4 regions of the Paenibacillus liaoningensis genome follow, and region 3 is predicted to be linked to each of the others. Evidence: riboswitches for the same ligand, from Rfam matches in the RefSeq annotation. Region 3 holds a riboswitch; each other region holds the start of a gene.
What was found. A riboswitch is a leader RNA that binds a small molecule or an ion and turns the genes downstream of it on or off. The one in region 3 is predicted to bind cyclic di-AMP.
Positions count from the first base shown of each region.

Region 1: it holds a riboswitch for cyclic di-AMP, as region 3 does, so the genes downstream of both, AC6B99_RS08370 (hypothetical protein) here and kdpF (K(+)-transporting ATPase subunit F) in region 3, are expected to answer to the same signal.
Region 2: it holds a riboswitch for cyclic di-AMP, as region 3 does, so the genes downstream of both, AC6B99_RS27400 (C40 family peptidase) here and kdpF (K(+)-transporting ATPase subunit F) in region 3, are expected to answer to the same signal.
Region 4: it holds a riboswitch for cyclic di-AMP, as region 3 does, so the genes downstream of both, AC6B99_RS32010 (resuscitation-promoting factor) here and kdpF (K(+)-transporting ATPase subunit F) in region 3, are expected to answer to the same signal.

Region 1 covers NZ_JCAALU010000005.1:115,385-121,056, reverse strand. Annotated here, with positions in the region: gene AC6B99_RS08380 (winged helix-turn-helix transcriptional regulator) at 118-444, shown strand; gene AC6B99_RS08375 (arsenic transporter) at 874-2,238, shown strand; cyclic di-AMP (ydaO/yuaA leader) riboswitch at 2,453-2,618, shown strand; gene AC6B99_RS08370 (hypothetical protein) at 2,623-3,042, shown strand; gene AC6B99_RS08365 (beta-mannosidase) at 3,234-5,672, opposite strand, start outside.
Region 2 covers NZ_JCAALU010000020.1:70,368-76,039, forward strand. Annotated here, with positions in the region: gene AC6B99_RS27385 (aminotransferase class I/II-fold pyridoxal phosphate-dependent enzyme) at 1-560, shown strand, start outside; gene AC6B99_RS27390 (GNAT family N-acetyltransferase) at 635-1,165, opposite strand; gene AC6B99_RS27395 (FAD-binding domain-containing protein) at 1,165-2,256, opposite strand; gene AC6B99_RS27400 (C40 family peptidase) at 2,344-2,814, opposite strand; cyclic di-AMP (ydaO/yuaA leader) riboswitch at 2,816-2,987, opposite strand; gene AC6B99_RS27405 (hypothetical protein) at 3,417-4,232, opposite strand; gene AC6B99_RS27410 (M1 family aminopeptidase) at 4,248-5,672, opposite strand, start outside.
Region 3 covers NZ_JCAALU010000009.1:43,047-48,718, forward strand. Annotated here, with positions in the region: gene kdpB (potassium-transporting ATPase subunit KdpB) at 1-1,535, opposite strand, end outside; gene kdpA (potassium-transporting ATPase subunit KdpA) at 1,558-3,237, opposite strand; gene kdpF (K(+)-transporting ATPase subunit F) at 3,278-3,355, opposite strand; cyclic di-AMP (ydaO/yuaA leader) riboswitch at 3,611-3,800, opposite strand; cyclic di-AMP (ydaO/yuaA leader) riboswitch at 3,909-4,109, opposite strand; gene AC6B99_RS14655 (response regulator) at 4,684-5,672, shown strand, end outside.
Region 4 covers NZ_JCAALU010000031.1:9,063-14,734, forward strand. Annotated here, with positions in the region: gene AC6B99_RS32000 (HD domain-containing protein) at 120-1,415, shown strand; gene AC6B99_RS32005 (TatD family hydrolase) at 1,532-2,305, shown strand; cyclic di-AMP (ydaO/yuaA leader) riboswitch at 2,490-2,697, shown strand; gene AC6B99_RS32010 (resuscitation-promoting factor) at 2,943-4,088, shown strand; gene rnmV (ribonuclease M5) at 4,421-4,969, shown strand; gene rsmA (16S rRNA (adenine(1518)-N(6)/adenine(1519)-N(6))-dimethyltransferase RsmA) at 4,979-5,672, shown strand, end outside.

The DNA.
Region 1 (5,672 bases), on a different contig from region 3:
TAACTAATTATATATTTGAAATTCCATTACGTCAAGTTATGAGCGTTCAAAAAGTTTGCTTGTATATAAATACTATTAAAGCTATACTTAATAGCAAGTTATAATGAGGTGATCTACATGGAGAAATCCGGGCTTTGTCCGCGCCTGCACAAAGGGATGGACATTATAAGCAAACGATGGACCGGCTTGATCATTTATCAGTTGCTGTCCGGGCCGCAGCGCTTCAGCTGCATTCAAGGCGCCCTTCCCATTAGCGGCAGACTGCTGTCTGAGCGGCTTAAGGATCTTGAAGTTGAGGGCATTGTAAGCCGCGCCGTCTTTCCAGACATTCCAGTTCGCATTGAATATTCGCTCACTGAAAAGGGACACGCACTGGAGCCGGTCATTCGCGAATTGCAGCAATGGTCATCCAATTGGGTAGCGCCTATGTCCATATCCAAGTAAAAGGTTAACGAAGCAGCCTCGGCCCTCCATCGGGCCGGGGTTGTTTTGTGTTTTCGGAGTGGGGGACGCTTCGCGGAATTATAGCAATCTACTATTAACGTCTAGTACCCTCTATCAGTAGGCCACATATAAATATATTATTCGTATCTCCCCATGATAATTGTCCTCATATGCGTTATCACTAGAAAGGAGGAAACCCGATTGCTTACTGTCTTCATTATTTGCTCATCAGGCCTGTCCCTCTATTTCATTCTTAAGCCTCCTCCACCGATTAAACAGCCTACTATTCTAACCCTATCCTCTACGGCAACAGATAATCGCTATGACAGCATTAGCATAGAAACCGCTCAGCATACTGCTGCTGCCGCAAATGAATAACCCTTTGCTGCTTCACTATGAATTTAATCAAGAATTCGAGGTGATTAACATTTGATCTCGCTACCTTCCATTATCGTGTCCCTGTTTGCTTTCCTTTTCACTATTTTGCTCATTTTGTGGCGACCCAGAGGGCTGAATGAAGCCATTCCTGCTACGTTTGGCGCCATTCTCGTCCTATTGAGCGGAGTCATCTCGTTGTCGGACCTAGCGCATATTAGCGCCACTGTAAGCGGAGCTGCCATCACTATTATGGCAACGATCGTCATGGCTATCGTGCTAGAAAGCTTCGGCTTTTTCATCTGGGCAGCCGAAGGGCTTGCTATTCGAGCACGAGGCTCAGGACTCAGATTGTTCTGGTATGTAAACCTGATGTGTTTTCTGATGACGCTATTTTTCAACAATGACGGCAGCATTCTTATCACAACCCCGATTTTGCTCATTATGCTGCATCACATGGGACTGAAAAACCACCAAAAAATTCCATACCTACTCTCAGGAGCATTAATCGCTACCGCCTCCAGCGCTCCCATCGGAGTCAGCAATATTGTAAATCTGATTGCGCTGAAAATCGTCGGCATGGATTTGTACATGCATACCGTCATGATGTTTATCCCCGCTACACTAGGTCTGCTGCTGCTCACCTTGCTGCTGTTCCTCTACTTTTACCATCAGCTTCCCCGGGAAGTACCCCATACGATTTCAATCGTCCCTATTCACTCTGGCTACCATCCTTTACTCACTCCTGCCGGAAGCAAGCCTGCACAGCCCAAATACAGCAGCCGCTTTATGAAATCGATTCTGCTTTTCGTCTTCTCCGTTCGGCTCAGCTTATTTGCTGCATCCTATTTGCACATCCCCGTTGAGTGGGTCGCTGTTTTCGGCTCCTTGCTGCTCCTTTGTTGGCGCTGGATTTACCTGAAAATGCCACCGAACGACATTTTGCGTAAAATCCCCTGGCATATACTCATATTCGCCTTCGCCATGTATATCATTATTTATGGCCTGCACAACATTGGCCTGACGCAAGGACTCGTTCAGGTGTTCGAGCCGCTCGTTACTGGCAGCCTGATGAATGCAAGCATTTTAATCGGAGGGCTCGTCTCCGCCATGTCTACACTCGTCAACAATCATCCCGCACTCATGATCGGCACGATCACGCTTACTGAAATGAACCTCGACCCGCTTACCCTCAAAATCGCCTACCTCGCCAGCGTCATTGGGAGCGATATTGGCTCACTCATTTTACCGATAGGCACGCTAGCCTCACTCATTTGGATGAATCTTGTGCAGAAATCCAAAGTAAAAATCAGTTGGATGGATTATGTCAAAGTAACGCTTGTCATCATTCCGCCTGTGCTGCTGTTTACCCTCACTCTTCTTGCTCTATGGGTTGGCTGGATTTTCCCAATGCACTAGCTCACAACAACGTATACATGAGCGGTCAGTCTACAAATAGGTGTTTTCTGATAAATCCGCAGCTATTTCTATGGCAAACGGGCGCTGCCACCAAATGACGGCAGCGCCCGTTTGCCTATAAGGCAGCAGTACTATTTATTTTATTTACTACTAAAAGGTTTACAATTGAGGAATAACGGTTTAATATATATCCCTAGCCGAATTCTAGCACTCTAATATTAAATCGCTTAATTTTTCAATTGAAAAAGCGGGGGAACCAACAACGTGGTTGAAGCGAAAGCTTGAATCGCAAGGGGTGAATCCGGTGCATCTCGCACTGGTAGGGCAGCTCACTGGCCCGAATCCGACAGCTAACTCCGTAAGCGAACGTGAGGAGAGATGAATATGATTGTCCTTCATGCGCCGGACGCTCCGCCTAAGGCGAAGCACGCAATGAAGCTTACGGTCAAACGCATTGAGCTGTTTGTCATTCCAGCACTCAATGTAGACGACGCCGGAAACCGTGCCTGCTTGCGGGTAACGACGGACAAAGGCATTGGCTTTGGCGAGACTTTTGTCGACGAGATGGAGCGCCCTAATGATTGGGGCCTGTGGTGCAGCGCGCTGAGCAGCTTTATCGGCACCTTGTCTATTACAGGACGGTCGCTTCGGAGCGAGCAAGCCGATCATCACAGTGTGTACAACCTATTCGATCATGCGATTCATCATCTCAAAAGCTGGACCGCAGAAATTGAACCGGACGACGGCGCTTCTGAGGAACCTATTTTACTTAGCCGCTCCTTATTCTACCTTTCTATTTTTTAGCTTATTTTAGATCACCATAACGCAAAGGAACCTTCCCCGCCATGTTTCAGCTGGCAGGAAAGGTTCCTTTTTTTCTATCGGCCGCTTGTCCTTTCAAGGTGAAACGGCTTTCGCCGTCCTCTGGCGGCGCGGCGCGTTTCAGTCCGAGAAATATAGAGAAAGGATGGGAAAATCATATACTTTCCTATATTTTAAATAAAATCGGTCATCGAATGGACATTCAGCTCGCCCGGCGACGCAGCGCTGAAAGCCTGATCTCCTTGCGGATTTCGCGCGTAAAACGTAATCGTACGCGGTTCGTTCGGCAGCAGATCGAAATAGTTGTCGCTGAAAATACCTTCGATCGACGCAGAAAGTCGAACCTGCTTGGCCAGCGTATCCGTCTCCAGCACATAAGCGGTGCCGCCGCTGCCTTGAACCTCGCTGATCTTTATGGCCGGAGCCGCAAGCTCAAGCTCATTCATCGGCCTGAAATAATGCTCCTTTTCCTCCACGAGCAGTCCACCCTGCTTTAGCTTCGCCACAAGAACGACTTCACCTGGCTGAATGCCTTCGGAAAGCAGCGCTTCCAGCTCTAAGGAGCAGGCGATATGGCCGTTGTTTGGCTGAAGCGATACCGGAACGGCAAACTGCTTCAGCACCTCGCCCGTGAATGAACGCAGCTCAAGCGCAAGCTCGCCGATGAAAGGTTCATTTTGATCTGACAATACATAACAATCGACGCGGCCGCTGCTCGCGCAGTCAAACGACAGCATGATGTCGCGGAAGCTGCGTGCCGCATAATATTGCAGCGCCTTCCAGCGCCCGTAATAGTCCATTCCCGCCCATGAGGCGACAGGCCAGCAATCGTTCATTTGCCAATACAGGGACCCCATGCAAAATGGCTTTTTCCGCCGATGGGCTTCAATCGCTGTCTTCATCGCTTCCGCCTGCAAAACCTGGCTCAAATAAAGAAATGCCGGGAAATCCTTCGGCTGGCGCAAATACATATCCATATATTCCTTGATCAACTGGTTGCCGCGCGCGTTTTTCTGATGCGCCAGCATTACCTCCGATTCAATGGCCATGTCCGCTTCTTCCGCATACTGCTGCACCGTTTGCAGCTCAGGAAACGATTGGAAGCCGTATTCGCTCATGAATCGGCCGACGTGGACGTTGTATTTTTCAAAAGGCTCTACGTTATGCCAGACGCCCCAATAGTGAATATCGCCGCTCTTCGACAAGTTGAAAGCATGCTGCTCACCGTCTCCCGTCAGCCCCCGCATAGGTGAAGAAGGCCAATACGCAATACCATTGCCAAGCCCCGCGACCGCCTGCGGCAATATCCGGTGGAAAATCGCCTCATAATCAGCCCACAGCTGCTCGCGCTGCTCAGGCGTATAGTCGCGCTTCCAGCCCCAGCCCATATTTTCATCATAATGTGACCAGGCCGTATCGATTTCATTGTTGCCGCACCATATGGCGATACATGGGTGATTGCGCAGACGCCGAACGTTTTCCTCCGCCTCCAGACGCACATTTTCCAGAAAAGCCTCATCTCCGGGATACATGCTGCAAGCGAACATGAAGTCCTGCCAAACGAGCAATCCGTACTCATCGCACAGCTCATAGAAGGCATCCGCCTCATAAATGCCGCCGCCCCACACCCGGAGCATATTCATATTGGATAACGCAGCACTCGCAATTTCATGACGGTAACGCTCATAGGTCACGTCAGGCAGGAAGCTGTCATTCGGAATATGATTGGCTCCTTTCGCGAACACCGGAACCCCATTCAGCTCGATATAAAAGGCATGGCCCTGCTCGTCCTGATCGGTTACCAGCCTCACTGCCCGCAAACCCGTCGTTACACTGCGGCTGCTTACGGGCTGCTCGACCCCATCCTTTGTTTGCATAAGCTGCACTTCAAAATGATACAGCTCCGGCTTGCCGAGGCCTCGGCACCACCAAAGCCGCGGCTGCGCAATAGATGCCGCCAGCTCCACCGTCTGCAAGCCCGCCGCCAGCTGAACCTGCTGCTCCCAGACCCTGCCGTCGGCATTTACCCGCAGCACCCCTTGCCAAGCTTGCTCGCATTCCACTTCTGCTGCAATCCTTAGGCTCGCATGGGCTGCGGTGATTTCCTGCTGCTCGATATACAGATCTGTCAGTCGCACCTCTGACCAGGCAACGAGCCTCACTTCCTTCCATATGCCGCTCGTCACAAATCGCGGGCCCCAGTCCCAGCCATAATGATACGGAGCTTTGCGGGCAAAAACACTGATTTTCTTGTCGCCAAGTCCACCAAGCTCTGACTGGTCATTCGCCGCCGGAAGCGGATAGCCCAGCTTCTCAAGCTTCGGCAAATCCTCGTTAACAGGCGAACGAAACTTGACTGTAATCACATTGCCTTCCGGCTGCAAAACCGGCTTCACATTCATTTTCCAGATGCGGAACATATTATCTGCCGACAGCATATGCTTGCCGTTGACGTACACATCAGCATACGTATCAAGTCCAGTGAATACCAACTCCAGATGCGATTGTGCCAGCATTTCCGGCGTTACCCCGAACGTGGTCTCGTACTCCCAATCCTGCTTATCGATCCACTGCAGCCCATGCTCATTCGTACCGTAAAAAGGGGGGGCTAC
Region 2 (5,672 bases), on a different contig from region 3:
TGAGCATCGCATCGCTGCCTGGCATGCAGGAGCGGACGATCGTCATAAATGGCTTCTCGAAAGCTTTTGCCATGACAGGCTGGCGTATTGGTTATGCCTGCGGCCCTGTGGAAATTATTTCGCAAATGCTGAAAATTCATCAATACACAGCAATGTGCGCGCCTATTATGGGACAGATTGCTGCTCTGGAATCGCTGCGCAGCGGATTGGCAGACAAGGATCTAATGAAGGAGGCTTACAAGCAGCGCAGGGCGATGTTCGTGGGCGGCTTGCAGCAGCTTGGGCTTTCCTGCCATATGCCGGAAGGGGCGTTTTATGCTTTTCCATCCATCGCCCATACGGGACTAAGCTCGGAGCAGTTCGCCTTCAAGCTCATGAAGGAAGCGGGCGTGGCCGTTGTGCCAGGGCATGTTTTTGGACCAGGCGGTGAAGGGCGCATCCGCTGCTCCTATTCGGTATCATCAGCAAAGCTGTCGGAGGCTTTGGAGCGAATGGGCTGCTACATGAGCCAGACGAGGCAGGCTGACCCGTTGCAGCAGTTGGAGCGGGTCGGCGGTTGATGGGAACGGAGCGGAAAGGGCTAAGGAAGGGCTAGGAAAGGAAGCGGAAAGGAAGAGGAGGGGGGAGAGAGACGCTAGGCTTCTTCCCCTCCTCCGTAAACCATGCAATGAAATTCCGCCGCGCCTTGCGGTGTCGGGCGGATATACGTGTCGGTAATGCGGAAGCCTGCCTTCTCGTATACACGAATAGCACGTGCATTCCAGGTCAGCACCTCCAAATCCAGCTCGCTGTTTGGAGCGCGGCGGCGAGCCTCCTCTACCAGCAGCGCAACAAAGGCGGTGCCTGAGCCCCTGCTGCAAAGCTGTGGGTGAAGACCCAATCCAAGCCGCAGCACTTCATCCCCCAGCGGGAAAAACTGTGCAAAACCAGCGAGCTCCCCGCGATCGTCTAAAATAGCAGCATATTGCCTCTGGCGCAGCTCGGGATCACCGAACTCCATTTCGGCTTGCTCCATAACCTCCCATGCGGGCCATTGATAGATGCCGTAAGGCGGCTCATACCGCCAATCGCACAACTGCCGGGCATGGGATGCATCCATTGCGGCAACCTTCCAGCCAAATGGCGGCTGGGCGCCAGCAGGTGCAGCATTTGCTTTTGTCATCATTATACAATCTCCTTATAAACCTCAATCGCGCGGGCGCGTGAAGCTTTCAAATCAACGATGGCATGCGGCTGCGGCAGGTGGATTCGCTTATCAGGCAGATGGGCAAGCTCCGGCAGCCAGCGTCTAATGTAAGTGCCGCCCGGATCATGTGTTGCGGACTGCGTAGCCGGATTCATAATGCGAAAATATGGCGCGGCGTCGTAGCCGAGTGACGAGCTCCAAAGCCAGCCGCCTCGGTTCAGTGTATGATCATAATCGGCGAGCTGGCGGCGGAAATACTGCTCGCCCAACGTAAATGGGCATAACAGATTTTTCGTCAAAAACATGGCGGTAACCATCCGCAGCCGATTCGGCATTTCCCCCGTTTCATTTAGCTGCTTCATAGCGGCGTCAATAACAGGAATGCCCGTTTTTCCTTCGCTCCATGCCTCGAAATGCTGATCGCTTAGCGCAGATAAATCAAACTTCTGCTCATATCGGTAGAAGTCCTCATTGTATTTTCCTTGATATAGAAAAAAATCCCGCCATGCCAGCTGTCTAATCCACGCCTCGGCTCCAAACTGCTGCTGCGCCGCTTCGTAGGCTTGCCGTGCTGACAGCGCTCCCGTATTCAAATAACGCGCCAAATGGCTCGTCTGGTCGTCCGCAAACTGGTCGCGGCCGCCTTCATAGCCAGACAGGCGTTGATTTAGAAATTGCTCCAGCACCTCGGCTGCATGGCTCGCGTGGGATTGGCCGCGCCCGGCTGAGTCATCTATCTGCTGAAAGGCTGCCGCAGCCAGATGCTCCCGCGGAAGACTGAAGCGCTCTGCCATGCTGGCATCTATATTTTTCAGCGTATTAAGCTGCTGCAGTGTTGTCTCGCCCGCAGGGGAATAGTGGCTCTGCATAAAGGCTTGCCACATGCGGTAAAACGGCGTAAATACCTTGTAAGGCTCACTGCGCCGAGAAAACGTATGGAGCTCCTCCAAATCGGCCAGCGGCGCATCGTCGAGCGTCATCCAGCGGCGTCCCGCTGCGCGTACAACCTGCTGAATACCGTGGTCGCGTGCCCTTGCATAAGGCGTTGCCAGAAAACAGCAAAGCCGCAAGCTATTTGTCCGAAGACAAACAACTGCGGCTTTGCTGATTGAGACAGCAGCTTTTCGTTATGTAAGCGAAAAAAGCGTGGCCTGGCTCTATTGCTCGCTTGCGTACTTGTCGTAAGCGTCTTGGCTCATAACGCGTGTAGCTGATACGTAACGATCAGCATAATAAGACTCGCTAAGTTTGCTAATAATAACGCCTCTGCTCGAGGAAGCATGTGCAAACTTTCCATCGCCTACGTAAATACCAACGTGGGAGATGCCTTTGCCGCTCGTGTTGAAGAATACGAGATCGCCAGCGATCAGGTCACTCTTCTTCACTTCACTGCCATCGTTCGATTGGGCTTGGGAAGTACGGGAAAGATCGATGCCCATTTTGTCGAAAACATACTTCGTAAAACCGGAGCAGTCGAAGCCTTTCGTAGTCGTTCCGCCGCTTTGGTACGGTGTGCCGATCAGATCAGCGATAACACCATCCATCTTCGAACTCGCGAACACGCTGCCTGCTTGGAAAGCAAGCATTAATACAAGACCAACGAGTAGTGCAGTAACCTTCTTCAAAATTTGAAACTCCTTCCGGTGCCGACGAGGTTAGCTGTGGGGTTCGGTTGTGAAGGTTCCCTATGATTTCCAAGACACTTGAATCAAGCCGTCCAAGCATCGAAATCAATTCACCCAAAGTGGTTCCCCCGTATTTCTATACCTTTGCGGTATAAAAAATTAGGCTGGTTTAATTTTGCTCTGCGCTAATAATTCGTTTTTTTCATGTGATTTCCTTCTATATGAATGAATTTCTAATAATTCTCATGTAACCTTTTGGCTCAATTTTGCGTTAAAACAAGTTTCTTGCCTAATAAATGTTCGATCTATCGCCGTTCTTGGGCAAAAAAACATTTTGTCAGTTTATATGAGAAATAGGCAGCTAATATGCTATGAATCGTGTGAATAGGCAAGAATTATAGCGTAAAATGAAGATTTAGAGAGTTTGAGCTAGGTCGCCATATAGGCTGGGAAGTAAATGGAGGCTTTACCTGCAGGTGCAGGATAACGGCAAAAAACCGATTTCGGCCTTTTGGCCGCAATCGGTTTTTTTATGAGAAGGGCTTTAGAAAAATGAGAATACTAAATGAGAATTAGGTGGGGTTGCCCTCATTTTTCTAAGGGTCTCAGCTCTGCTTTGATTGCAGGCAATCGTATTGGGCAGCGAGCGTCCATACTTTTAACAAGGTGCGCAGCAGATGATAGGCTTGATGCATGATGAGTGCCAGCATGCCTGCCCAAGCATAGGAAAGCCCAGACACAGCGAGCGAAGCGGCAACAGCCAGCAGCCACATCAGCAGAGAGAGGCCGGCATAAGGGAAAAGATTTCGGAGCGCATGGCTGAGCCAGCGCAAGGAGCCCGTGCCGGAGGCGGCGCCGAACTGCATAGCGAGCAGCAGCAGGTGAACGAGGAAGCTCCATAGCAGCCAGCCGCCAAAGCCCGGCAGCGTGCCTTGCAGCAGCTCGCCCAGCGAATGGCCCTCCATAAGCAGCTTGAAGGCGCGAGGCAGCAGGAACCAGCCGGGTGCGAAAATAAGCAGCGTGCGCAGCCAATAGAGCAGCGTCACGGGCTTCCAAGCTTTGCGAATGCCTTGAAGAAACTGTGTTTCACCTGTTTCGCCCATATGATGCAGCGAGTAGAGCAGCCCCGCATTGAACAGCGGCGTCAGCAGCATGCGGGCAGCGAACAAGCCGCCCAGAAGCCACAAATAAGGATTGATCAAATCCGTCTTCGTCAATTGAAACTGGGCCTCGCTGAAGAATAGCGACACGGCCGAGTCAGACGGATGCTGGAGCGGAAAGCGCCGCAGCAGCGGCAGTACAGTCATATCAACAAAACGGTAAAGGAAAAATCCCCATAATAGCTGGTAAAGGAATAACAGAATGACGATATAGAAATGGCGGATAGCGAGCCGCCAGCCTTGCTTCATATGCTGCTTCATTTTTCAACCTCCTCTCTACCAGCCTACGGATCCGAGCAAGCCTTCGATGAGCTTCGTCAGGCCGAGGCTCCATCGAATGCGCGACTGCTCGGGCACTTCTGCGCGCATAAAATTGTTAATATGCTTGTTGTCCAGCACATTGCTGTTTTTCGGGTCAACCGCCACCCAGGCAAGCGGAGCAGCATGCACAACCTTGTACTGGATATGCGACTCGGCGGCATCCCATGTTTTCGAAATCTTTTCGCCGTCGGTAAAGGAGAATACGAGCGGGATTGGCCCATTTTGCCCGCCATTGCGCTTAATCAGCACGGTAGACTCGTACTCCGTTTGGCCATCCTGCTCCACTTCATTCACTCGAATAGCCTCTACTGAAAAATCCGCCATCAGGCTGCCGTATACATACTGGTGGAAGTAGTCCTGCCATTTTTCCTTCGTAATCTGCTCAACGACACGCTGGAAATCAGACGTGGTTGGATGCTTGAATTTGTATTTTTGAAAATATGTGCGCATAATTTTTGACATCGTCTTTGCTCCGACCTGCTTCTCAATGCCGACCAGCACAAGCTTGGCGCGCATGTATACATTTTCCGCGTACTCATCGCTGTTGTGATAAGCCCATGAAGGCTGCTTCAGCGGGGCAGGGGCCGTAATATAGCTGGCTTCCATAGCCAAGTTAGGCTCAACGCCATAGGCGTTCTCCATCACCTTATCCTCCGCATAAGAAGTAAAGCCTTCGTCGAGCCACGCTTCTTCGAACTCGTTCGATGCAACCATCCCGTACCAATACTGATGGCCAATTTCATGTACAACGGTGCGCTCGAGGCTGTAGCCAGGGTTATCGGATTCAGCAGCTAAAGCGGTTACGAGCGTTGGATACTCCATGCCGCCTGCACCATTCGCACCCTTCGGAGGGACGATAATGGACAGCGTCGAATACGGATAATCGCCGTACCACTCCGCGTATTTGGACAGTGCTGATTTTGCTGCATGCATATAGCGGTCTTTCAGCCCTTCGTGGGCAGGGTCCAAATAAAGCTTAATGCGAACACCCGGAATACCCGTTCCTGACAATGTGTCCTCCGCATATATGAAGTCCGGCGAGGCTGACCAAGCAAAGTCATGCACGTCTTCGGCATAGAACTGATAGGTGCTTGTGCCATTTTGCGTCACAGCTTCCCTGGTCTGAATGCCGGTAGCAGCGACCGCAAAGTTTTCTGGCACTGTAATCTGGGCGCTGTACAAGCCAAAATCGCTGTAAAACTCCGAATCGCCATGATACTGGTGGACGTTCCAGCCTTCATTCGTTCGGCCGCGTGTGCCAGCCAGTTCATAAACAGCAAGCTTCGGAAACCACTGGCCCGCCATAACAAAGCTCCCGGAATAGCCCATGCGAGCGAACACCTCGGGCAGCTTGACCTCATAGGTCATGGAGAGTGTTAC
Region 3 (5,672 bases):
ATGGCGACGAGCTTGCCTTCCGCCTGCTCGCGCCGGATGACGGCGATTTTATCCTCCGGCTTGCTTTCGGCAATAAAATCGTCGACGCCCGCTTCTCTGGCGATAGTTGCCGCCGTAAACGGATTATCGCCCGTACACATAATCGTTTTGATGCCCATCGCTCGCAGCTGGTCGAACCGTTCCTTCATGCCCGGCTTGACCGTATCCTTCAAATAAATCAAGCCGAATATGTGCTGATCGACGGCGATAGCGAGCGGCGTGCCGCCTTCCTTGGCAATCCGCTCCGTCTCCTGAGCCAAATCAGCGGGTATGTCTCCTCCTTGGGCGAGCACCCAGCTGCGAATCGCTTCAACGGCTCCTTTGCGCACGAGCCGTCCATCGGCCAAATCGATGCCGCTCATCCGCGTCTCGGCCTGAAAGGGAACGAATTGACCGCCTTCGCCAAGCGCGGCATCGTAGGTTTTATCATGCTTTTTCATCCATTCCAGCACCGAGCGGCCTTCCGGCGTTTCATCCTGCAGGGAGGAAATAGCGGCCCATGCCGCTGCCTCATCTGCCCCAGCAGTGCCCACCGGATTGATTTCGCTAGCCATCCGATTGCCGAAGGTGATCGTTCCGGTTTTATCCAAAATCATCGTATTAATGTCGCCAGCTGCTTCGACCGCCTTCCCGGACATGGCCAGCACATTGAACTGGGTGACCCGGTCCATGCCGGCGATGCCGATGGCGGACAGCAGGCCGCCGATTGTCGTCGGAATGAGGCAGACGAGCAGCGCGATGAGCACGGGAATTTCCAAATTGACGTCCACATAAGCGACAATCGGGCCAAGCGTGACGACGACGATGAGGAAAATAATCGTCAGGCTTATCAGCAGCGTGTTCAGGGCAATTTCATTCGGTGTTTTCTGCCGCTTCGCGCCTTCGACGAGCGCGATCATCCGGTCGATGAACGTTTCACCGGGCTCGCTCGTGATTCGCATTTTGATGCGGTCGCTGATGACCCGCGTTCCGCCCGTCACGGAGTTGAAGTCGCCGCCCGCCTCCTTGATGACGGGTGCCGATTCGCCGGTAATAGCCGATTCATCGACGGAAGCGAGCCCTTCAATGACCTCGCCGTCGCCGGGAATCATTTCCCCTTGCGAGACGATAACGATATCCCCTTTGCGCAGCTCCGTAGAAGGGACGATTTGAATGCTGTCGCCCAGCAGCTTATTCGCCATAATTTCCTGCTTCGTTTTTTTCAGCGAGCCAGCCTGTGCTTTCCCGCGGCCTTCGGCTAAAGCTTCGGCAAAGTTCGCGAACAGTACCGTAAAGAGCAAAATAATAAAAACAGTCAAGTTGAAGCCGATGCGATCCTGCGAGTCGAAGTACCCTGGAAATAGGGTCATGAGCAGAACGATCAGCGTTCCAATCTCGACAACGAACATGACCGGATTTTTCATCATATGGACCGGATTCAGCTTGAGGAGGCTCATCTTTAGCGCCTCGGTCACGAGCGGTCCGGTGAACAGTTTTTTAGCACGTTGGTCATTCATAACGCTTACCCCTCATTTCCCTTTAACGGATCGTTAAAAACTCGGCAATTGGCCCTGTGACAATGACGGGCAGAAACGTGAGCGCGCCGATCAAAATAACGACGCCCATTAGCATAACCGCAAATAGCGAATTGTCCGTTCGGAACGTGCCTATCGTCTCCGGCACCCACTGCTTGCGGCTGAGTGATCCGGCTACAGCTAGCAGCGCGATCATCGACATATATCTGCCGAAAAACATCACGAGCCCGGTCGTTATATTCCAGAACGGTGTATTGTCGGCCAGCCCCTCAAACCCGGAGCCGTTGTTGGCGGCCGAGGACGTATATTCATAAAGCACCTGCGTAATGCCATGAAAGCCCGAATTGGATATAGCGCCTTGCCCCAGGTCGGTTAGAAAAGCCGCTGCCGTTGGCGCGAGAATAATAAACGGATGCACAAGAATGGCGATAGCAATGAGCTTCATTTCGCGCGGCTCTATTTTTCGTCCGAGAAATTCTGGTGTCCGTCCGACCATCAGCCCGCAGATGAACACCGTCAGCATCGCATACATCAGCATATTGACGAGCCCGACGCCTTTGCCGCCGAAGACGACGTTCAGCATCATTTGGGCAAGGGGAACGAGCCCGCCAAGCGGAGTGAGCGTATCGTGCATCGAATTGACCGAGCCGGTCGTGGCCGCCGTCGTCACCGTCGTGAACAGCGCGGACTGGGCGATGCCGAAGCGAACCTCCTTGCCCTCCATGCTGCCTTGCGAAGCGTCGATGCCGAGTGTGGCGATCAGCGGGTTGCCGCTTTTTTCAGCCGTATAGGAAATCGTAAGAAAGATCAGAAACAGCGCCATCATCGCCGAAAAAATAACCCAGCCCTGCTTGCTGCTTTTCGCAAACCGGCCATACATGAAGGGCAGCGCGGCAGGCAGTGCCCACATGGACAAAATCTCAATGACATTCGTCAGCGGGTTGGGATTTTCGAACGGATGGGCGGAGTTGACTCCGAAAAAACCGCCGCCATTCGTGCCAAGATGCTTAATCGACTCCAGCGAGGCGACTGGCCCGATGGCGATATGCTGAACCGCGCCCTCGAGTGTCGTAACGGTCAAGGTAGGGCTAAGCGTTTGCGGCACTTGCAGCGCCACAAGCAGCAGCGTAATGATAATAGCGAGCGGGAAGAAAATCCGCGTATGTGCTTTGACGAAATCCTCGAAAAAGTTGCCGAGCGTTCCGCCTTTGCTCGTAATGCCGCGCACGAAGGCGACAGCAACGGAAAAGCCGGTAGCGGCGGACGTAAACATCATCATCGTAATGACGGCCATTTGCGCAAAATACGTCAGCCCTGATTCGCCGCTGTAATGCTGGAGATTCGTATTGGTCATAAAGCTGATGACCGTATTTAGGACGAGTGTCGGCTCCATGCCGCCGATTCCATTCGGGTTAAGCGGCAGACCGCTTTGCACCCTCAGCAGTACATAGCTGACAGCTACGAGCACGAAATTGAGTGTAATAAAGCTGAGCGCATATCTTTTCCAGCTCATGCCTTGGCGATTTTTGAGCCCGATTACTGCATATATGAGCGCTTCGATTCGTCCAAACAGCTTGTCAGTACGGTTTGGAACGTTTGAAAACACGGAATATAAATAATGCCCAAGCGGCTTTGCGATCAGCATGATCATGCCGACGACTACCGCCATTTGCAAGACGTCCACAGCTGTTCCTCCCTTGCTATAAATGATGAAACGTTATTTGCTAAAATTTTTCCGGATGGAGCAAGGCGTAGACGAGATACACCAGCAAAGCTCCTGTAACGAGCAATATGACAATCATCCCCGTTCCTCCATTTCGCTAATGGACCGATCGCACCAGCGTATAAATCCGGCAATCAGCCCGAAAGCTGCGATTAAGGTCAAAGCCATTCCGATATCCAGCATAGCTGCAGCGCTCCTTATTTCGTTTTATCCCTAGTCATTTTGGAAAAAAAGGCAGCAAAAAAGAAGCCTTGGGCAAAGAGGACTCTTCACCCGCAGCTTCCTTCATCCGGGCATCATACGCCCCTGATTCGCCTGCGATAAGTGTAAGTGTGGCCTCTCCCGTTGACGCTTGCGAGGTTAGCTGTCGGATTCGGGCGCGAGAGACGCCCTACGCTTGGCACTTATCGTGCCCTTGCGATTCACCCCGTGACGCTCCCTGCCATCGTCCATTGGACAACGACAGAGAGCCGTCGATGGTTCCCCCGTTTCTGCGGCAGTGCAGAACTCAGCGTTTGAAACAAAATGCCTGCCGATGTTGCGAGTGCTATTTTCGAAAAAAAGACAACAAAAAACCACAGAGGCGTATGACGCTCTGTGGCCTGATTTACAAGGTCACAATCGTTCACCATTCCTCTCTACACCTGCGCTTACGAGGTTAGCTGTCGGATTCGGGCGGTGAGAGTCGCCCTACATTTGCCTGGAGTTTCATGACACTCCTGCAAACGATTCACCCCTGCGCTGCCAGCTTCCGACTCTCACATCGGATGGCTGCAGTGCGTTTGGTTCCCCCGCTCTTCGCCTATTGGGCGAAGACTCAGCGATCAAGCAAAAACGACTTCGTCGTCCTTCTGGGACGAGCGAAGAGCTTTGCCCTTAGAAATATAGAGAAAGGATAACGAAAACCTATACTTTCCTATATTTCAAGGTGAAACGGCTATCGCCTTCCTTTGGCGGCGCAGCGCGTTTCAGTCCGAGAAATATAAGCCTATTTATAAGTGCAAAACTTATAAATTCTTATATTTCAAAAAAAGGTTCATGCATGCTATGAATCATACTCCCCCGCCGCGATTGCTGTAAAGGAAGCTTACGCCGCAAAAGAGAGCGAATGCAGCGGATTAGTTTGATTTTAAACGCTTACAACGAGATTTATCTTTAGCAAGGTCGATTTATCTCGCGATTTCTTTAAAATATAGGAAAGCATATGATTTTTTTCTTCCTTTCTCTATATTTCATCGCGAAACGGTAGCTTTGCCGCCAAAGGACGGCTTCAGCCGTTTACGCTTGTTTACTCAAAGCACCCCCTCTTTCCAGAAAACAAGGAAACGAATATGATAAATAGCATGCTGACAGAATCAGGTGTTTGCGGCTGCTCGGCCGCGTATTTAAATAGCGGGGGGATGAACGATGTATAAAGTGCTGCTGGTAGATGATGAAGAAGAGACGCGCAGCGGGCTGCTGCACGAAATTGCATGGGAGCGCCATGGCTTTGAAATTGTGGATACGGCGGCGAACGGCAGGGAAGCGATGGAGCTGATCGAGCGTCTGGAGCCGGACATCGTAGCGACGGATATTAGCATGCCGTATATGAACGGCTTGGAGCTGGCGGAATGGACGAGGAAGACGTATCCGCTGACGCGCATCGTTATTTTTTCCGGCTATGATGAATTTGAATATGCCAAGCAGGCGATTGGCTTGCAGGTGGATGAATATATTTTAAAGCCTTTTTCCGCGCAGCAGCTGCTTGAGGTGATGGACAAGGTGAAGGAGCGGCTGGATGATGAGCGTGAGAAGCGGGAAAATATGCAGCTTTTGCAGGAGCATTACCGTACAAGCCTGCCGGTCGTAAAGGAGCTGTTCCTGTCGTCGCTGCTCACCCGCAAGCTTCCGCTGCGGCATATTGAGGAGAAGCTAGAGAAATATGAGCTGGATTTAGCGGGAGAGGCGTACATTGTGTCCGTGCTGCACACGCATGTATTGGAAGCGCTTCCCGGATTGCCGCTCCGCGCAGCGGAAAGCTCGCTTGCGGCCTCCAGCGATCTCGACCTCAAGCTGTTTGCCCTGCGCAATGTGGCGGAAGAGGTGTGGGGCAGACTCGGGCTGGGCAAAGTTTTTCTGCATCAGGATCGGGTGGCGCTGCTCGCAGTTGGACGGGGAGGAAGCGCGCAAGAGCTGATGGAGCGGACGCTGGGCGGGCTTGCTGAAATGCTGCAAAATATTCAGAAATACTTGCGTTTTCCCGTGACGATTGGGGTCAGCTCAACGCTGGCGGATGTCGCGCAGTTAAAGCAGGGCTATGAGGAGGCGCAGCAGGCGCTCGATTATCATAATTTGGTGGGCAGCAACCGGATCATCTGCATTGACGATGTAGAGACGCGCTATGTGGAGGAGCTGCA
Region 4 (5,672 bases), on a different contig from region 3:
ATTACTCTTACTATAGAATACAACAGCTTCGACATTTTGGAAACTGTTTTGCGACATTCTTCGACATATTTTTTGCTTTTTTATGTCGAACCAGAGAACAAAAGGAGTTGATTTGTTGAATGAACCGACAGCTATCGGAAGAGAAAGTTTTTAAGGACCCCGTTCATAAATATATTTATGTTCAGGATCAGACGATATGGGATCTAATCAATACGAAGGAGTTTCAAAGATTACGGCGTATTCGGCAGCTCGGAACGTCTTATCTTACTTTTCATGGCGCTGAGCATAGCCGATTCTCCCATTCTCTTGGCGTGTATGAAATTACTAGAAAGATTATTTCCCAATTCGAACGCAATGGTTTTCCCGGCTGGCCACAGGAGGAGCGGCTATTGGCGCTTTGCGCTGCACTGCTGCATGACGTTGGTCATGGGCCATTTTCCCATTCGCTGGAACAAGTATTCGATACGCATCACGAGCAGTGGACCTGCAGCATTTTGCTTGAGGACACCGAGGTCAATCGTATACTACGAAATGTAGCAGACGACTTTCCTGAACATGTCACTGCTGTTATTAATAAGACATATCCGAATCCAATTGTTAGCGGCTTGATTTCCAGTCAGCTTGATGCGGACCGAATGGACTATTTATTGAGGGATGCTTATTTCACAGGGGTCAATTATGGCAACTTTGATCTGGAGCGTATTCTGCGTGTGCTCCGTCCTATTAATGGAAGGATTGTTGTTAAAGAAAGCGGCATGCACGCCGTAGAGCATTATTTGATGTCCCGCTATCAAATGTATTGGCAAATTTATTTCCATCCGGTTACGAGAAGCTCGGAAATCATCCTTAGACAAATATTTCGCAGAGCGAAGGAGCTTTATGAGGGTGGGTACACATTTGGTTGGATGCCGGAGCCGCTGAAACGGCTGCTTGACGGGACAATTGGGGTTAAACAATATTTGAAGCTGGATGAGGCGTATTTGCAGACAGCCTTTATAGAATGGAGCGACGAAGGCGATGAACTGCTGGCGGAGCTATGTGATCGTTTTTTGACGCGTCGCCTCTATAAATACATCATGTTGGATAAACCGGATATTGGCCTCTTTAATGAAGTAAGACAACAATTTGCAGCGATCGGGTTGAACCCGGATTACCATATGGAAATTGATTTTCCATTTGATCAACCGTATGATGTGTATCAGCCTGATACGAAAAAAGGCGGAAAAGAAGAAAAGACGCCGATTTTGTTAATGGATAGCTACGAGGCTGTCAGTGAAATTTCCACGAAATCTGACATCATTCGTTCCATTACTGGACTTCATCAGGGCCAGTCCCATTTGTATTATCCGGAAGAGAAGCTGCGCGCTGCCGCTGATCAATTAAGCGATAAAGTACGAATGTTATTTAAAATATAGGAAAGTATATGATTTTGCCATACTTTCTCTATATTTCTCGGACTGAAACGCGCCGCCAAAGGACGGCTTTCGACCGTTTCACCATAGACTATAATATAGAAGGAGCTTGCTCAATTATGATTTCTTTATTCGACACACACACCCATTTGGACTCCCCGCATTTTGACGAAGACCGCGAAGCTGTTATCGAAAGAGCGCGTGCGGCAGGGGTGGATTTAATGGTTAATATTGGATTCAATCGGGAAACGATTCCAACAACACTTGCGCTGGCAGAAAAATATGATTTTATATATGCAGCAGTTGGCTGGCACCCCGTTGACAGCATCGATATGCTGCCGGAGGATCTGGGATGGATTGAAGAGCTTTGCTCTCATCCTAAAGTGGTAGCCATTGGCGAAATCGGACTGGATTACCATTGGGATACGTCCCCAAAAGACGTCCAGCATCGCGTATTTCGCGAGCAAATTCGCTTAGCCAAGAAGTTGAAAAAACCAATTATTATTCATAATCGCGATGCCCATGAGGATATTGTCAAGCTGCTGAAGGAGGAAAATGCTTCTGAGGTTGGCGGCATTATGCATTGCTTTTCCGGCAGTCCAGAAACGGCTCAAAAATGCCTCGATATGAACTTCTATATATCGTTCGGGGGACCGCTTACATTCAAAAATGCAAGGGTGCCAAAAGAGGTGCTTGCGATGGTTCCGAGTGACCGAATTTTGATCGAAACGGATGCCCCATATTTGACCCCTCATCCATTCCGAGGGAAACGAAATGAGACGTCTTATGTGTCGCTCGTTGCGGAAGCGGCAGCAGAAATATTAGGAAAATCGGTGGCCGAAATCGCCAATTTAACGACCGAAAACGGTAAAAAATGTTTCGGAATTGTGTAAAAACGGCTTTAAAAACGAGAATAAGTGACCTTTCCGGCGATAAAACTAATTTTTCATGCTGAAATAGACTCTCTTTTCCGTAAATATCCTAAAATTTCGCTTAAATCGGTTTTTATCTGATCTTTACAATTAGGCTCCGATGAAGGTATGATTCATTTCAGAGCTTTAAATTTTTGTATTGGATTTCCAGTTTGCGCTTAATCTTCGAACTTTGGAGAGCGGGGGAACCATGCACGATGCTGTGAGGAATTTGCGGATCACATTGCACGCGCACCTGAATTTCTTCTAGGGGTGAATTTGGCGGGGATTGCCATGAGCATTCTTCCGACGATAGGGCAGCTCTCTTGCCCGAACCCGACAGCTAACCTCGTAAGCGTTTATAGAGAGTGATCAACCTCGTGCATCCACCATTCCTGAATAGTCTATTTTGACGTTCCCGGGAAGCCACGAAACAGATCCTCTGTCGACGGGCTTTCTTTTTATTTTTGAATATTGGGTAAATCGTCGTCATAGGGTAAATCTAGGAGGTTGCAGAGGAAATATACTGGAGCGTGCTAGAAGCACGCCAATATACTATAGTCGCGTCAATGGTATCATGCGTAATTCGACGGCGGGGCTATGAAGGAGGACCGATGAAGTGGGCATTATTCAAGCAAGTGAGACCCATGGGAAACGATCATCCAGCATGTCTTTCGCATTGCGATGGAAGCGTGAAAACTTGCGTTTGATTCTTTTGAGTACTACGATCTCAATCGCTATGACTTTCATGTTTTTGGTGTTGTTGTACGGATCGGCTGACAAAAGCGTATCCGTAGTAGTGAATGGACAAGAAACCGTTGTTTCAACGAAACAATGGGTCCTGCAACGCCTACTGGATGAACAAGCTATTACAATTGGCCCGCATGACGAGGTATCTGTACCTCTGAATACGGCAGTAAAGGATGGGGACCGCTTTGAAATTAAGCATGCGGTACCGCTACTTGTAAAAGCTGATGGCAAAACATCAACGGTGTACACGACAGAGAAAACCGTGCAGGCAGCGATAAAGAAATTAAATATTCCTGTTGAAGATGATGATAAAGTATTACCTTCGCTTGGCTCGGGCGTCAGCGCGGATATGACCGTAACAGTCATTCGCGTCGATACGAAGCTAGGCAAGTCGTCCAGCACAACACCGTTCACCATTGTGAAGAAGGAAGATCCGAACCTGGAAGTAGGCAAGGAGAAGGTTGTGCAGACGGGCAAAGAAGGCGTCGTAACGATCAAAATTGAGAAGCAGTTTGAAGATGGCGTACTTGTCTCCAAGAAAGTGGTAGACAAGGTAGTCGAAACGGTTGCGGTCAATCAGGTCGTTGCAGTCGGTACGAAAAAGCCGGAGCCTAAAGTTACTGTGCTGTCGACAGCGACAACCAGCAACAATGTAACGGTAGACGGCACAACGCTCACATCCAAAAAAGTGCTCAGCAACGTCACATTGACGGCCTATTCAGCTGGCTTAGCATCAACGGGCAAGAGCGAAGGGCACCCGGACTACGGAATTACGGCCTCTGGCGCTAAAGTATCGGAAGGACGGACAATTGCCGTTGACCCGGATATCATTCCACTCGGTTGGTGGGTGTATATCGAGGGCATTGGTTTCCGCCGTGCTGAAGATACCGGAAGTGCGATCAAGGGCAATAAGATCGATGTTTATTTTGACAGTGAGAAGCAAGCTAATAAATTTGGTAAGAAAAAAGGATTTACCGTTTATGTGATTGGTCCTAACAAGCCATCGCTTAGCTAATTAGTGGTAGTTCTTTATGGATTGTGCTCTAGTTTATCGCAATCATAAGCTAAATATGACAGGATGCGGAAGAGGCCTTGCCTCTTCTTTTTGTTTGCGTCAGATTCGCTTGAATGGCCAATTGGGGTTATAATAAAACAGACGTGAATGAGCGGGTTGTTGTTGCAGCAATCGCCCATTTTTTCTGAAATATAAGATTGATAAGTTTCACATTTATAATCAGCTTATATTTCACCGCGAAACGGCAGCTTTGCCGCCAAAGGACGGCGACAGCCGTTTACGCTTGAACGAATATCCAAGATAAGTTTCCCTTTGTGAAAGGATTGTTCGATGTGATCAAGGAAATGATTGTAGTAGAAGGCAAAGAGGATACGGTAGCGATTAAGCGGGCCGTTGAAGCCGATACGATTGAGACGAATGGATCGGCCATTGGCGAGGATGTGCTGCGGCGCATCGCGCTGGCACAGGAGCGCCGTGGCGTTATTATATTTACAGATCCGGATCATGCAGGAGAGCGTATTCGTAAAATTGTCGCTCAGCGTGTGCCGGGCTGCAAGCATGCTTTTTTACCGCAGGAGCTGGCCTCCTATAAAGGGGATATCGGCATTGAGAATGCGGCGCCTGATGCGATTAGGCAGGCGCTCTCGGAGCTGCGTACAGAAACGGCTGAGAGCGTCGGGGCCATTACATGGGACGATCTGATGGCAGCTGGCTTAATTGTGCATGAAGAAGCGGCAAAGCGGCGGCTGGTTATAGGCAAGCTGCTGGGGATCGGCTATGCGAACGGGAAGCAGTTCTACAAGCGCTGCACGAGCTTCTGCATTACGCGCGAAGAGTTTGAGAAGGCGCTGCAAGCCATGGAACAACAGGAACAGGGGTGACGAAGGCGTATGACGGAGCAACAAAGCTTGAATAAAGGCGCAGTTAAGGCCGCAGAGGTAGCTACGCCTAAACGAACAAAGGAAATTATTGCGAAGTACGGGTTCTCCTTTAAGAAGAGCTTGGGACAAAACTTTCTCATCGACCAAAATATTTTAAACAATATTGTCAGCGCAGCTGAGCTTGACGAGACAAAAGGCGCGCTTGAGATCGGCCCTGGTATCGGAGCATTGACGCAGCGCCTTGCTGCAGTTGCGGGAACGGTAACGGCTGTTGAAATCGACAATCGGCTCATTCCGATTTTGCATGATATTTTCGAAGGCGAAGCGAATGTGGGCATTGTGCACGGCGATGTGCTTAAGCTCGACCTGAAGCAGCTGTTCGAAGAGCGCTTCAGCGGCGTAACGGGCGTTAGCGTCGTGGCGAACCTTCCTTACTATGTGACGACGCCGATTTTGATGAAGCTGCTGGAAGAGCGCCTGCCGCTGGAAAACATCGTCGTCATGATCCAGAAGGAAGTCGCGCAGCGGATGGCAGCAAAGCCAGGCGGCAAGGAATATGGCAGCCTGAGCGTGGCTGTGCAATATTATTGCGAGCCAAAGCTCGTCTGCACCGTTCCGCATACGGTGTTTATTCCACAGCCGAATGTGGATTCAGCTGTCATTAAGCTTGCGCTGCGGGACAAGCCGGCTGTTGATGTGCCCG